4 regions of the Kosakonia radicincitans DSM 16656 genome follow, and region 4 is predicted to be linked to each of the others. Evidence: predicted binding sites of a transcription regulator. Region 4 holds the regulator's gene; each other region holds the start of a gene.

Region 1 (3,136 bases), 1.4 Mb from region 4:
TTGAGGCGCTGGCTGGTGTGCCGTGTGATGTGGAAATCGCCTCGGAATTCCGTTACCGCAAATCTGCTGTGCGTCATAACAGCCTGATGATCACCCTGTCGCAATCCGGTGAAACGGCGGATACGCTGGCGGCGCTGCGCTTGTCCAAAGAGCTGGGTTATCTGGGGTCGCTGGCGATTTGTAACGTGCCGGGCTCCTCGCTGGTGCGTGAATCCGATCTGGCGATGATGACTAAAGCCGGTACTGAAATCGGTGTTGCCTCCACGAAAGCGTTCACCACTCAGCTTACCGTTCTGCTGATGCTGGTGGCGAAACTGAGCCGCCTGAAAGGGCTGGATGCGTCCATTGAGCACGATATCGTTCACGGTTTGCAGGCATTGCCGAGCCGTATTGAACAGATGCTGTCGCAGGATAAACGCATCGAAGCGCTGGCCGAAGATTTCTCCGACAAACACCATGCGTTGTTCCTGGGGCGTGGCGATCAGTATCCGATCGCGCTGGAAGGCGCGCTGAAACTGAAAGAGATCTCCTACATTCACGCCGAAGCCTATGCGGCAGGTGAGCTGAAGCATGGCCCGCTGGCGCTGATTGATGCGGATATGCCGGTGATTGTCGTTGCGCCTAACAACGAACTGCTGGAAAAACTGAAATCCAACATCGAAGAAGTGCGTGCCCGTGGCGGCGTACTGTATGTGTTCGCCGATCAGGATGCGGGTTTCACCAGCAACGACAATATGCACATTATTGATATGCCGCACGTCGAAGAGGTGATTGCACCGATTTTCTATACCGTGCCGCTGCAATTGCTGGCTTATCACGTTGCGCTGATAAAAGGCACCGATGTTGACCAGCCGCGTAACCTGGCGAAATCAGTAACGGTAGAGTAAACATTTACTGCCATAAAATGCGAAAGAGGTTGCCGGCGGGCAACCTCTTTTTTTTACTTTATTTTGTGAATTCTCATTCGTTTCAACTACTTTTTTATTGTCACAAAAATAAAATATGACTGAAATATTACTGTGATGTTTTTTATTAAGAGTTTGATTTTTATCTTTTTTATATCATGCGATAACGATATTTTTCCGCTGTCATCAAACAGTAACAATGATTGCATATAACTGTCATCAAAGTGTCCTATTTTGCTCGTCGTAGCCACTAAACAACGATTTACGATCCTTGCAGGAGACATTATGAACGTTATGCGTACCACTGTCGCAACTGTTGTCGCCGCGACCTTTTCTCTGAGTGCTTTTGCTGTTAATGCAGCAGCCAGCCTGACTGGTGCGGGTGCAACTTTCCCGGCGCCGGTGTATGCCAAGTGGGCTGATACTTACCAGAAAGAAACAGGTAACAAGATCAACTACCAGGGTATTGGTTCTTCTGGTGGCGTAAAACAAATTACTGCTAAAACTGTGGATTTCGGTGCATCCGATGCCCCTCTGGCTGACGATAAACTGGCTCAGGAAGGCCTGTTCCAGTTTCCGACCGTAATCGGCGGTATCGTGCTGGCTATCAACGTCCCGGGTATAAAATCCGGTGAGCTGGTGCTGGACGGTAAAACCCTGGGTGACATCTACCTGGGTAATATCAAAAAATGGGATGACGCAGCGATCGCTAAACTCAACCCAGGCCTGAAACTGCCTTCGCAGAACATCGCCGTAGTTCGCCGTGCTGACGGTTCCGGTACGTCATTCGTCTTCACCAACTACCTGGCAAAAGTGAACGAAGAGTGGAAATCGAAAGTCGGTTCTGGCTCTACCGTTAACTGGCCGACCGGTCTGGGCGGTAAAGGCAACGACGGAATCGCGGCATTCGTTCAGCGTCTTCCGGGTTCAATCGGTTATGTTGAATATGCTTACGCTAAGCAGAACAACCTGACCTACACCAAGCTGCTGTCTGCGGATGGTAAGGCTGTAAGCCCGACTGAGCAGAGCTTCTCCAATGCGGCTAAAAATATCGACTGGAGCAAATCCTTCGCGCAGGATCTGACCAACCAGAAAGGTGCTGACGTATGGCCGATCACCTCAACTACCTTTATCCTGGTACACAAAGAGCAGGCTAAGCCGGAGCAAGGTGCTGAAGTCCTGAAATTCTTTGACTGGGCCTATAAAAAAGGCGGCAAACAGGCTAACGACCTTGATTACGCAACCCTGCCGGATAGCGTAGTTGAACAAGTTCGTGCTGCATGGAAAACCAATGTGAAAGACAGCAGCGGTAAAGCACTGTACTAACAGCTGGTTTTTTTAGAACATGGCGGATGGCGCTTACACCATCCGCCTTACAGATCCTCTGTAGGCCTGGCCGCGTAAGCATCACCGGGCAAATTCGTAAGACGTTAAACTGAAGAGTAATTTATGGCTGCAACCAAGCCGGCATTTAATCCTCCGGGTAAAAAAGGTGACATGATTTTCAGCGCGCTGGTAAGACTGGCTGCGCTGATTGTGCTATTGCTGTTGAGTGGCATCATCGTGTCGCTGATTTTCTCCTCATGGCCAAGCATTCAGAAGTTTGGTTTTTCATTCCTGTGGACCAAAGAGTGGGATGCACCCAATGATATTTACGGTGCGCTGGTGCCCATTTACGGGACAATTGTTACCTCTGTCATCGCCTTGCTGATCGCCGTTCCGGTGAGTTTCGGCATTGCGCTGTTTCTGACGGAACTGTCGCCGAACTGGCTGAAGCGTCCACTGGGTATCGCCATTGAATTACTGGCTGCGATTCCAAGTATTGTGTACGGCATGTGGGGGCTGTTCATTTTTGCTCCGCTGTTCGCGACTTACTTTCAGGAACCGGTGGGCAACGTGCTTTCTAACATCCCGTTTGTTGGCGCACTGTTCTCTGGCCCGGCATTTGGTATTGGGATCCTGGCGGCCGGGGTTATTCTCGCCATTATGATTATTCCTTACATTGCGGCGGTAATGCGCGATGTATTCGAACAAACGCCGGTGATGATGAAAGAGTCGGCCTACGGCATTGGCTGCACCACCTGGGAAGTTATCTGGCGCATTGTGCTGCCATTTACCAAAAACGGGGTGATTGGCGGCGTGATGTTGGGTCTGGGGCGCGCACTGGGTGAAACCATGGCGGTGACCTTTATCATCGGTAACACCTACCAACTCGACAGCGCTTCGTTGTT
Region 2 (3,136 bases), 1.7 Mb from region 4:
ACCAGCGTCGTCTGGAGATCGTCCGCTGCATGGTAACGCAGCCGGAGATCCTGATGCTCGACGAACCTGCGGCCGGCCTGAACCCGAAAGAGACCAAAGAGCTGGACGAATTGATCGTCGAGCTGCGTAACAACCACAACACCACCATTCTGCTGATTGAGCACGATATGAAACTGGTGATGGGGATTTCCGACAGGATTTATGTGGTGAACCAGGGGACGCCGCTGGCGAACGGGACGCCGGAAGAGATCCGTAACAATCCGGACGTGATCCGCGCATACCTGGGTGAGGCATAAGATGGAAAAAGTGATGTTATCTTTTGACAAAGTCAGCGCCCACTACGGCAAGATTCAGGCGCTGCACGATGTCAGTCTGCACATTAATCAGGGGGAAATCGTGACCCTGATCGGCGCTAACGGCGCGGGCAAAACCACCCTGCTGGGCACCCTGTGCGGCGATCCGCGTGCGAGCAGCGGGCACATTATATTTGACGGCAAAGAGATCACCGACTGGCAGACCGCGAAAATCATGCGTGAAGCGGTGGCGATTGTGCCGGAAGGGCGTCGTGTCTTCTCACGAATGACTGTGGAAGAGAACCTGGCGATGGGCGGTTTCTTCGCCGATCGTGAACAGTTCCAGAGCCGCATTGAGCGGGTTTATGCGCTGTTCCCGCGTCTGCATGAACGGCGTATTCAGCGTGCGGGCACCATGTCCGGCGGCGAACAGCAGATGCTGGCGATTGGCCGCGCGCTGATGAGCCAGCCGCGTTTGTTGCTGCTGGATGAACCGTCGCTGGGCCTGGCACCTATCATCATTCAGCAAATCTTCGACACCATCGAGCAGCTGCGTAAAGAAGGGATGACCATCTTCCTGGTGGAGCAGAACGCCAACCAGGCGCTGAAGCTCGCCGATCGCGGTTACGTGCTGGAAAACGGCCACGTGGTGCTGGAAGATACCGGCGACGCGCTGCTGGCGAACGAAGCGGTGCGCAGCGCTTATCTCGGCGGGTAACTCCTTGAGGTAACAGTATTTAAACCGGCCTCCAGGGGCCGGTTTTTTTATCAAATTTTATGCGGGCAAGTATCCTGGCGGCTTGTCGATATACCTGACAAGCTGAGTCGCCGGGCGATTCATGTAATAAAAAGGCTTCTCTGCGACAGAGAAGCCTTTTTACCTTTACGGGCGGCATCATCGAATCGCCGATGAGCCGCCATTTTTCCGTCACCGTACCATCATCTCTGCGACATTTTCCTGACGCCTGGCTGTCATCTGATTGTAATTAAAAGGTTATTTTTCTGTAATTCGAGCGTGTCATGTTACCTCGCGAGCATAAAAACGCGTGATATCGCGCATCCCGCATAACAAGAGAGATCACAATGACAACGTTACGGCATACCGCTTTGGGTCTGGCTATGGGGTTAGTTTTTGCAGGCAACGCCATGGCTGCAACCACCATTCCGTTCTGGCATTCGATGGAAGGGGAGTTAGGTAAAGAAGTTGACTCCCTGGCGCAACGTTTCAATGACACACACCCGGATTACAAAATTGTTCCGGTCTACAAAGGCAACTATGAGCAGAGCCTGAGCGCAGGTATCGCTGCGTTCCGTACCGGTAACGCGCCTGCCATTTTGCAGGTTTATGAAGTGGGTACCGCCACCATGATGGCGTCCAAAGCTATCAAGCCGGTGTATCAGGTGTTTAAAGATGCCGGTATCAACTTTGATGAAAGCCAGTTCGTACCGACCGTTGCCGGTTATTACACCGATTCTAAATCCGGTCATCTGCTTTCTCAGCCGTTTAACAGCTCCACGCCGGTGCTGTACTACAACAAAGATGCCTTCAAAAAAGCCGGTTTAGATCCGGAGCAGCCGCCGAAAACCTGGCAGGATCTGGCCGCTTACACCGAGAAGCTGAAAGCGGCCGGAATGAAATGCGGTTACGCCAGCGGCTGGCAGGGCTGGATCCAGATTGAAAACTTCAGCGCCTGGCACGGTCTGCCGGTGGCGACCAAAAATAACGGTTTCGACGGTACTGATGCGGTGCTGGAGTTCAACAAGCCGGAGCAGGTGAAACATATCGCCATGCTGGAAGAGATGAACAAGAAGGGCGATTTCAGCTACTTCGGGCGTAAAGACGAATCCACCGAGAAGTTCTACAACGGTGATTGCGCCATTACCACGGCTTCTTCTGGCTCGCTGGCGGATATTCGTCACTACGCCAAATTCAACTACGGCGTGGGCATGATGCCTTACGACGCTGACGTGAAAGGCGCGCCGCAGAACGCCATCATTGGCGGAGCCAGCCTGTGGGTGATGCAGGGCAAAGATAACGCGACCTACAAAGGCGTGGCGCAGTTCCTCGACTTCCTGACGAAACCGGAAATTGCTGCCGAATGGCACCAGAAAACCGGTTACCTGCCGATCACCACTGCCGCTTACGATTTGACCCGCAAGCAGGGTTTCTATGACAAAAATCCGGGGGCTGATATCGCTACGCGTCAGATGCTGAACAAGCCGCCGTTGGCGTTCACCAAAGGTCTGCGTCTGGGCAACATGCCGCAGATCCGCAGTGTTGTCGATGAAGAGCTGGAAAGCGTGTGGACCGGTAAGAAAACCCCGCAACAGGCGCTGGATTCTGCCGTTGAGCGTGGTAACCAGCTGCTGCGCCGTTTCGAGCAGTCAACGAAGTCCTAATGTAGAAATGCCGGGTGGCGGCTTTGCCTTACCCGGCCTGCACATGCTTGCAGGCTGAATAAGCGGAGCGCCACCCGACACGGTTCAGGAAGCAAATCGCAATGTCATCATCCCGTCCGGTGTTCCGCTCGCGCTGGCTGCCCTATTTGCTGGTTGCCCCGCAACTGGTTATCACCATTATTTTCTTTATCTGGCCTGCGGGCGAAGCGTTGTGGTACTCGGTACAAAGCGTGGATCCGTTCGGGCTTTCCAGCCAGTTTGTCGGGCTGGACAACTTTATCGCGCTGTTTCATGACGGCTATTATCTGGATTCGTTCTGGACCACGATGCGTTTTAGCGCGCTGGTGACCTTTAGCGGCCTGTTTGTCTCGCTGTTTTTTGCGGCGCTGGTGGACAACGTGGTGCGCGGCAGCCGTATCTACCAGACGCTGATGCTGCTGCCT
Region 3 (3,136 bases), 2.2 Mb from region 4:
CTGGCTGGAGCCGAATGCTAAAATCGCGCTGATGCCGGGTAGCCAGGTGCAGCAGGCCGCATTTGAAAATGGCGCAGGTATGGATTGTGCAACGCTGATCCAGGATCAGCTCAGCAGCCTGGACGGCACGGCACCGGTGCATCTTTTCATTCAGCAGGAGAATGGCCAGTGCTCGATCAGCCAGGAAGGGGATGAAACCCCGTCCGAAAAACCGGGCATTCCGCAGAACGTTCAGGCCAGCAATATCACCACCACCACTGTGACCTTAAGCTGGAAAAAAGTGGCCGGTGATGTCGCTCGCTATCAGGTATACCGTAATGGCGAGCTGCTCGAAAGCCCGAAGTCAGAGTCGTTTACCGACAGCAATCTGAAGCCAGGCACTGCATACGTTTACCAGGTCGCAGCAGAGTTCAGCAACGGTTTAGTGTCCAACCTCAGCGCTTCGCTGAATGTGAAAACGTTAGCGGATGATGCGGAAGAAACGCCAGCGCCGGGTGATGTTACGCCATGGGCAGAGGGCGCCGTATATAAAGTCGGCGATCGCGTGTCGTTCAACGGCAAAACCTATTCCTGCCTGCAAGCGCATAGCGCTATTGTCGGCTGGGATCCGGTCAGCGTTCCGGCACTCTGGAAGCTTGAAAGCGCTCGTTAATAGCGAGCATTGACAATAAAAAAGCCCGGTACGCAAGTATCGGGCTTTTTCCGTGGTGATAAAAAATTAGAACAGCGCTTTACCCGAAGCGTCTTTGACATTCGCTTTCCAGGCGGCACGAACCTGGCTGGTTACAGACTCCGGCAGCGGCGCATAATCGAGGCTGCTCGCAATCGCGTTACCGTTTTTGTAAGACCAGTCGAAGAATTTCAGCACTTCTGCGCCTTTCGCTGCGTCATCCTGTTTTTTGTAGACCAGGATAAAGGTCGTGGAGGAGATCGGCCACGCGTCTTTGCCTTTCTGGAAGGTCAGATCCTGGGCGAAAGATTTGCTCCAGTCAGCCCCTTTGGCGCTGTTACTGAAGCTCTGCTGCGACGGTTCAACCACTTTACCGTCGGCATCAAACAGTTTGGTCCAGGTCAGGTTGTTCTGTTTGGCATAGGCGTATTCCACGTAACCAATGGAACCAGGCAGACGCTGTACGAAAGCGGCTACGCCATCGTTGCCTTTACCACCGAGACCGACTGGCCAGTTAACGGTTGAACCTTTACCAATTTTGCTTGCCCAGTCTGCGTTCACTTTAGACAGGTAGCTGGTGAAGACGAATGACGTGCCGGAGCCATCTGCACGACGCACAACGTTGATATTGGTGTCCGGCAGTTTTACTTTTGGGTTCAGCTTAGTGATTTCCGGATCGTTCCATTTTTTGATGGTGCCCAGGTAGATATCACCCAGCGTTTTACCATCCAGCGTCAGCTCGCCGGATTTCACGCCCGGGATGTTCACTGCCAGCACCACACCGCCAATCACAGTCGGAAACTGGAACAGGCCATTTTTTGCCAAATCTTCATCGCTCATCGGGGCGTCGGATGCGCCAAAATCAACGGTTTTTGCAATGATCTGTTTGATACCACCAGACGAACCAATTCCCTGGTAGTTGACCTGAGAACCCACTTGTTTCTGATATTCAGCGGCCCACTTTGCGTATACCGGGGCCGGGAAGGTACCGCCTGCGCCAGTGACATTGGTTGCTGCGAAAACGGTAGTCGTAGAAAGCGCAAGTGCTGCGGCCATCAGGCGAACAGATGCATTAAACGTTGCCATAATCTCTCCAAAAACGAAAAAGTTGATAGATTTTTGAATAATTTTGCGGACGGAGGGAAGGATAGAGCGCTTATATGACAATTTTGTGTCATGACAAAAAATAGAGCGGTATCAATCAGCAGAAAAAAACCTCCGGGCAATTACCCGGAGGAGTGAATGAAAAGCAAAATAAAAATGAAATTAACCTAAGGGTTAAAATGTGCAACCCGGCAATCACAGATTGGGCGAAGTTGCAGTAGCCGGGGATTATTAGATAGTGAAAAAATCGCAGCTATATGACAAAAGCCCCAAAAGAGTGTAAGCGTATTTTTCTACACATGACCGTATCGTTACAATTCGCGACTGACGGCGCTGACGATATTTATCGCCGCCCGGAAGACTTTCCATCCTGTTATTTTCCGGGCGGGTCTTTACTTACACTTGTTATTTCCGCAGTGCTATCGCGTTATTTAGCGTGACCGGTTCAGACTGGCCCGCAGAATCTTTACACCACAGTTTTTCATAGGTATAACCGGTCAGATCTTCCACCACCGCCCGCGCTTGCGGCGCAACATTCTGTTTCAGACCGTTCGCCTTCAGACGATCGAGTTCATCAACGAAAATCTTGTGCGTGCGCTTGTTCAAATGGAATGTCAGCGCCTGCCACAATGCCACCAGCAATAACCCAACGGTGCCGACAAACAGCAGCAGCACAATGGTGGTCACCGCTTCCTGCGGCTGTACCTGGCTGCCTTTAACGAAACCACCGCTTTGCAGTAACAGACCGACAATAAAGGTGGCAATCGCGACGGTGGTTTTGCGTGAGAAGGTCATTACGGCGGCAAACAGCCCTTCCCGGCGCTGGCCGGAAATCATTTCGTCAATATCCGGAATGAACGGGAAAACGTTCCACGGCGTGAACTCCAGCACACAGCGGCCAACCTGATACACCCCGGCAAGAATCACCAGCAATAGCACCTTGTTCTCCGTCGGGAACTGGTACACCAGGAAGAAACCGCCCAGACACAGGATCATTACGCTGTAGGCGAAAACATAAAGCCGCGATGGGCCATATTTAATCATCGCCACACCCGCCGCCAGCGTTACCGGCAGCCCGACGATACTCATCGACAACAGGGTTCCCGCCAGTGAAGAGGAGACGTGCAGGCAGTAGACACAGAAGAAAACAAACACTGTGTTATAGACATCTTTTGCCGTGAATGAGAACAGATAGATAGCCAGATGTTTACGAAAAGCCCGCACTTTAAGCGTTGAAGCGTAATCTTTAAACAGGGTGAAAACCGCCTGCAATTTCTGGCTCGCGCTGGTCGGCTGGTAGCCTTTTTCCATCTCCGTCAGCATTTCCGGCGTTAATTCACGTTCCCAGGTGACTCGCCAGGA
Region 4 (3,136 bases):
TCCTGCGCCAGGCGGCGGGCGAAGACCTCTTCAACTTTCAATTCACTGAGCGTTTCCCGCAGCTCTCCGGCGAGGATCCGCTCCCGCTGTTCGCGGCTGCGGCGCACCAGCAACACTTCGACGGGCAAATCTTCGGTAACTTGCTGGATTTTACGTTGCATATCAGCCAGATATTCGCGGCTTTCAATTTCAATATCCAGCCAGACTGGCGTGTCGGTGGACGCATCGCGCCACTGCTCAAGCTGGCGGCAAATCTCGGCGAAATCACCCTTGATTACGGCCAGCGGCTGCGTGGCCGGAATGTCGAGCGCGGTAACTTCCGCCAGCTTGCCATCGCTGAACGTGACCAGATTGACGCTTTTACGCTTTCCGGTTTCATCAAAACTCAGTGGGATCGGTGAACCGCAGTAGCGAATATGCTGCAGGCCGCCAATTTTCTGCGCGCGGTGAATATGTCCAAGCGCAATATAGTCGGCTGGCGGGAAATTCTCCGCCGGGAAGGCATCCAGGGTGCCGATATAGATGTCACGTACGGCGTCACTTTTGCTGGCACCGACGGTGGTCAAATGGCCGCTGGCGATAATCGGCAGCGCCTGCTCGCCGCGCAGAATGCAGGCGGCGTCATACTGCTTCTGGTAGTAATCGGTAATAGCCGCCAGCAGATGTTGCTGTTTTTCCTGCCCTGATAATCCGGCCTGGCTGATGACCATGTCACGCGGGCGTAAAAACGGTACCGGACAGAAAACGGCGCCGGGCGTGCCATCACGGCGATTGAGCCAGAATGGTGCGGCGCCGGCACTGGCGACCACGGTGGTTTTCAGGTAAGCGAGGATCTCTTTTGATTCGTTCAGCGTTGCCACGGAATCATGGTTGCCCGCCAGCACCACTAACTGGCAGCCGGTTTGCTGGAGTTTCACCACAAAGCGGTTATATAACTCGCGGGCATAACTGGGCGGAGAACCGGTATCAAAGATATCACCTGCAACAATAATGGCGTCCACCTGGTGCTGCTCTGCGGCATTCAGCAGCCAGTCGAGAAAGGCGTCATGTTCTGCAGCGCGGCTTTTGCTGTAAAAGTTCTGACCCAAATGCCAGTCTGAAGTGTGAATAATGCGCATAGCGATTCCGTGGCGAAAATGGATAAACGCGATTATAACATTCAGGGTGTTAGAGACATTAACTGCGTGAATATTCGCGCTGTCATAATGCTGCGGGCAGGGTCATCTGGTGGTCATGTTATTCATAAATCTGTCATAAAACTGACGCATAATGGCGCCGCTATACAAACTGACGACTTATACGAGAAAACAGGGCGAATTATGGCGAGACGAATTCTGGTCGTTGAAGATGAAGCACCGATCCGTGAAATGGTGTGCTTTGTGCTCGAGCAAAATGGTTTTCAACCGGTAGAAGCTGAAGATTATGACAGTGCGGTGAACCAACTTAACGAACCCTGGCCAGACTTGGTTTTACTGGACTGGATGTTGCCTGGCGGTTCCGGTATTCAGTTTATTAAGCACCTGAAACGCGAGGCCATGACCCGCGATATTCCGGTGATGATGCTGACGGCGCGTGGCGAAGAGGAAGATCGTGTACGCGGTCTGGAAACCGGTGCGGACGATTACATTACCAAGCCCTTCTCACCGAAAGAGCTGGTTGCCCGTATTAAAGCGGTTATGCGCCGTATTTCGCCGATGGCGGTGGAAGAAGTGATTGAAATGCAGGGACTTAGCCTCGATCCCTCTTCGCATCGCGTGATGACCGGCGAAAATCCGCTGGATATGGGGCCGACGGAGTTTAAACTCTTACACTTCTTTATGACCCACCCGGAACGCGTGTACAGTCGTGAACAACTGCTGAACCATGTCTGGGGAACCAATGTTTACGTCGAAGACAGAACGGTTGATGTCCATATTCGTCGCCTGCGCAAAGCGCTGGAACACAGCGGTCACGATCGTATGGTGCAAACAGTGCGCGGCACGGGATATCGTTTTTCGACCCGTTTCTGAAATTTGACAGGAGTGTGACGCGTGCTGGAACGGCTGTCATGGAAAAGGCTGGTGCTGGAGCTCCTCCTTTGTTGTCTACCTGCTTTTATACTCGGCGCGATTTTCGGTTACCTGCCCTGGTTTTTATTTGCCGCGGTAACCGGGCTGCTGATCTGGCATTTCTGGAATTTACTGCGCCTCTCCTGGTGGTTGTGGGTCGATAAAAGTATGACTCCACCGCCCGGCACGGGAAGCTGGGAGCCGCTGTTATACGGGCTGCACCAGATGCAGATGCGTAATAAAAAGCGGCGGCGCGAGCTGGGTAATCTCATCAAACGCTTTCGCAGCGGTGCGGAATCTCTGCCGGATGCGGTGATCCTCACCACCGAAGAAGGGTCTATTTTCTGGTGTAACGGCCTGGCACAACAGCTGCTGGGGCTGCGCTGGCCGGATGATAACGGGCAGAACATCCTGAACCTGCTGCGCTACCCTGAATTCACGCAGTATCTTAAAAAACAAGAATTTACCCGGCCACTGAATCTGGTGCTGAACAGCGGGCGCCATCTGGAGATCCGCGTGATGCCTTACAGCGAGCAGCAACTGCTGCTGGTGGCGCGCGATGTTACGCAGATGCACCAACTGGAAGGCGCGCGGCGTAACTTTTTCGCTAACGTCAGCCATGAATTGCGCACGCCGTTGACGGTGCTGCAAGGTTACCTGGAGATGATGCAGGAGCAGGCGCTGGAAGGCGCGCCGCGCGAAAAAGCGCTGCATACCATGCGTGAGCAAACATCGCGGATGGAAGGGCTGGTGCGCCAGCTGCTGACGCTGTCGAAGATTGAAGCGGCGCCGACGCTGCCGCCAAATGAAACCATCGATGTGCCGATGATGCTGCGCCTGGTTGAACGGGAAGCGCAGACGCTCAGCCAAAAAAAGCACAACCTGGAGTTTGAGGTCGATAACGCCTTAAAAGTGCTCGGTAATGAGGAGCAATTGCGCAGCGCCATCTCCAACCTGGTGTATAACGCGGTGAATCATACGCCCGCCGGAACGCACATTATTGTGCGCTGGCAGCATGTGCCGCAAGGGGCGGAATTCAGCGTTGAGGATAATGGTCCGGGCATTGCCGCCGAACATATTCCGCGTCT

What was found. The regulator PhoB, encoded in region 4, activates phosphate uptake and scavenging genes when phosphate is short. The targets are predictions, from matches to a motif close to CTGTCATAAAACTGNCNNAT.
Region 1: a site for PhoB is predicted at 1,119-1,138, ahead of pstS (phosphate ABC transporter substrate-binding protein PstS). Genes of this name have one in related genera too.
Region 2: a site for PhoB is predicted at 1,239-1,258, ahead of ugpB (sn-glycerol-3-phosphate ABC transporter substrate-binding protein UgpB). Genes of this name have one in related genera too.
Region 3: a site for PhoB is predicted at 1,829-1,848, ahead of pstS (phosphate ABC transporter substrate-binding protein PstS). Genes of this name have one in related genera too.

Annotation. Positions count from the first base shown of each region.
Region 1 covers NZ_CP018016.1:5,802,045-5,805,180, forward strand. The annotation lists gene glmS (glutamine--fructose-6-phosphate transaminase (isomerizing)) at 1-887, shown strand, start outside; gene pstS (phosphate ABC transporter substrate-binding protein PstS) at 1,191-2,231, shown strand; gene pstC (phosphate ABC transporter permease PstC) at 2,355-3,136, shown strand, end outside.
Region 2 covers NZ_CP018016.1:325,208-328,343, forward strand. The annotation lists gene livG (high-affinity branched-chain amino acid ABC transporter ATP-binding protein LivG) at 1-296, shown strand, start outside; gene livF (high-affinity branched-chain amino acid ABC transporter ATP-binding protein LivF) at 298-1,011, shown strand; gene ugpB (sn-glycerol-3-phosphate ABC transporter substrate-binding protein UgpB) at 1,377-2,693, shown strand; gene ugpA (sn-glycerol-3-phosphate ABC transporter permease UgpA) at 2,795-3,136, shown strand, end outside.
Region 3 covers NZ_CP018016.1:770,894-774,029, reverse strand. The annotation lists gene Y71_RS03910 (carbohydrate-binding protein) at 1-652, shown strand, start outside; gene pstS (phosphate ABC transporter substrate-binding protein PstS) at 719-1,756, opposite strand; gene Y71_RS03900 (MFS transporter) at 2,180-3,136, opposite strand, start outside.
Region 4 covers NZ_CP018016.1:4,393,788-4,396,923, reverse strand. The annotation lists gene sbcD (exonuclease subunit SbcD) at 1-1,118, opposite strand, end outside; gene phoB (phosphate response regulator transcription factor PhoB) at 1,320-2,009, shown strand; gene phoR (phosphate regulon sensor histidine kinase PhoR) at 2,031-3,136, shown strand, end outside.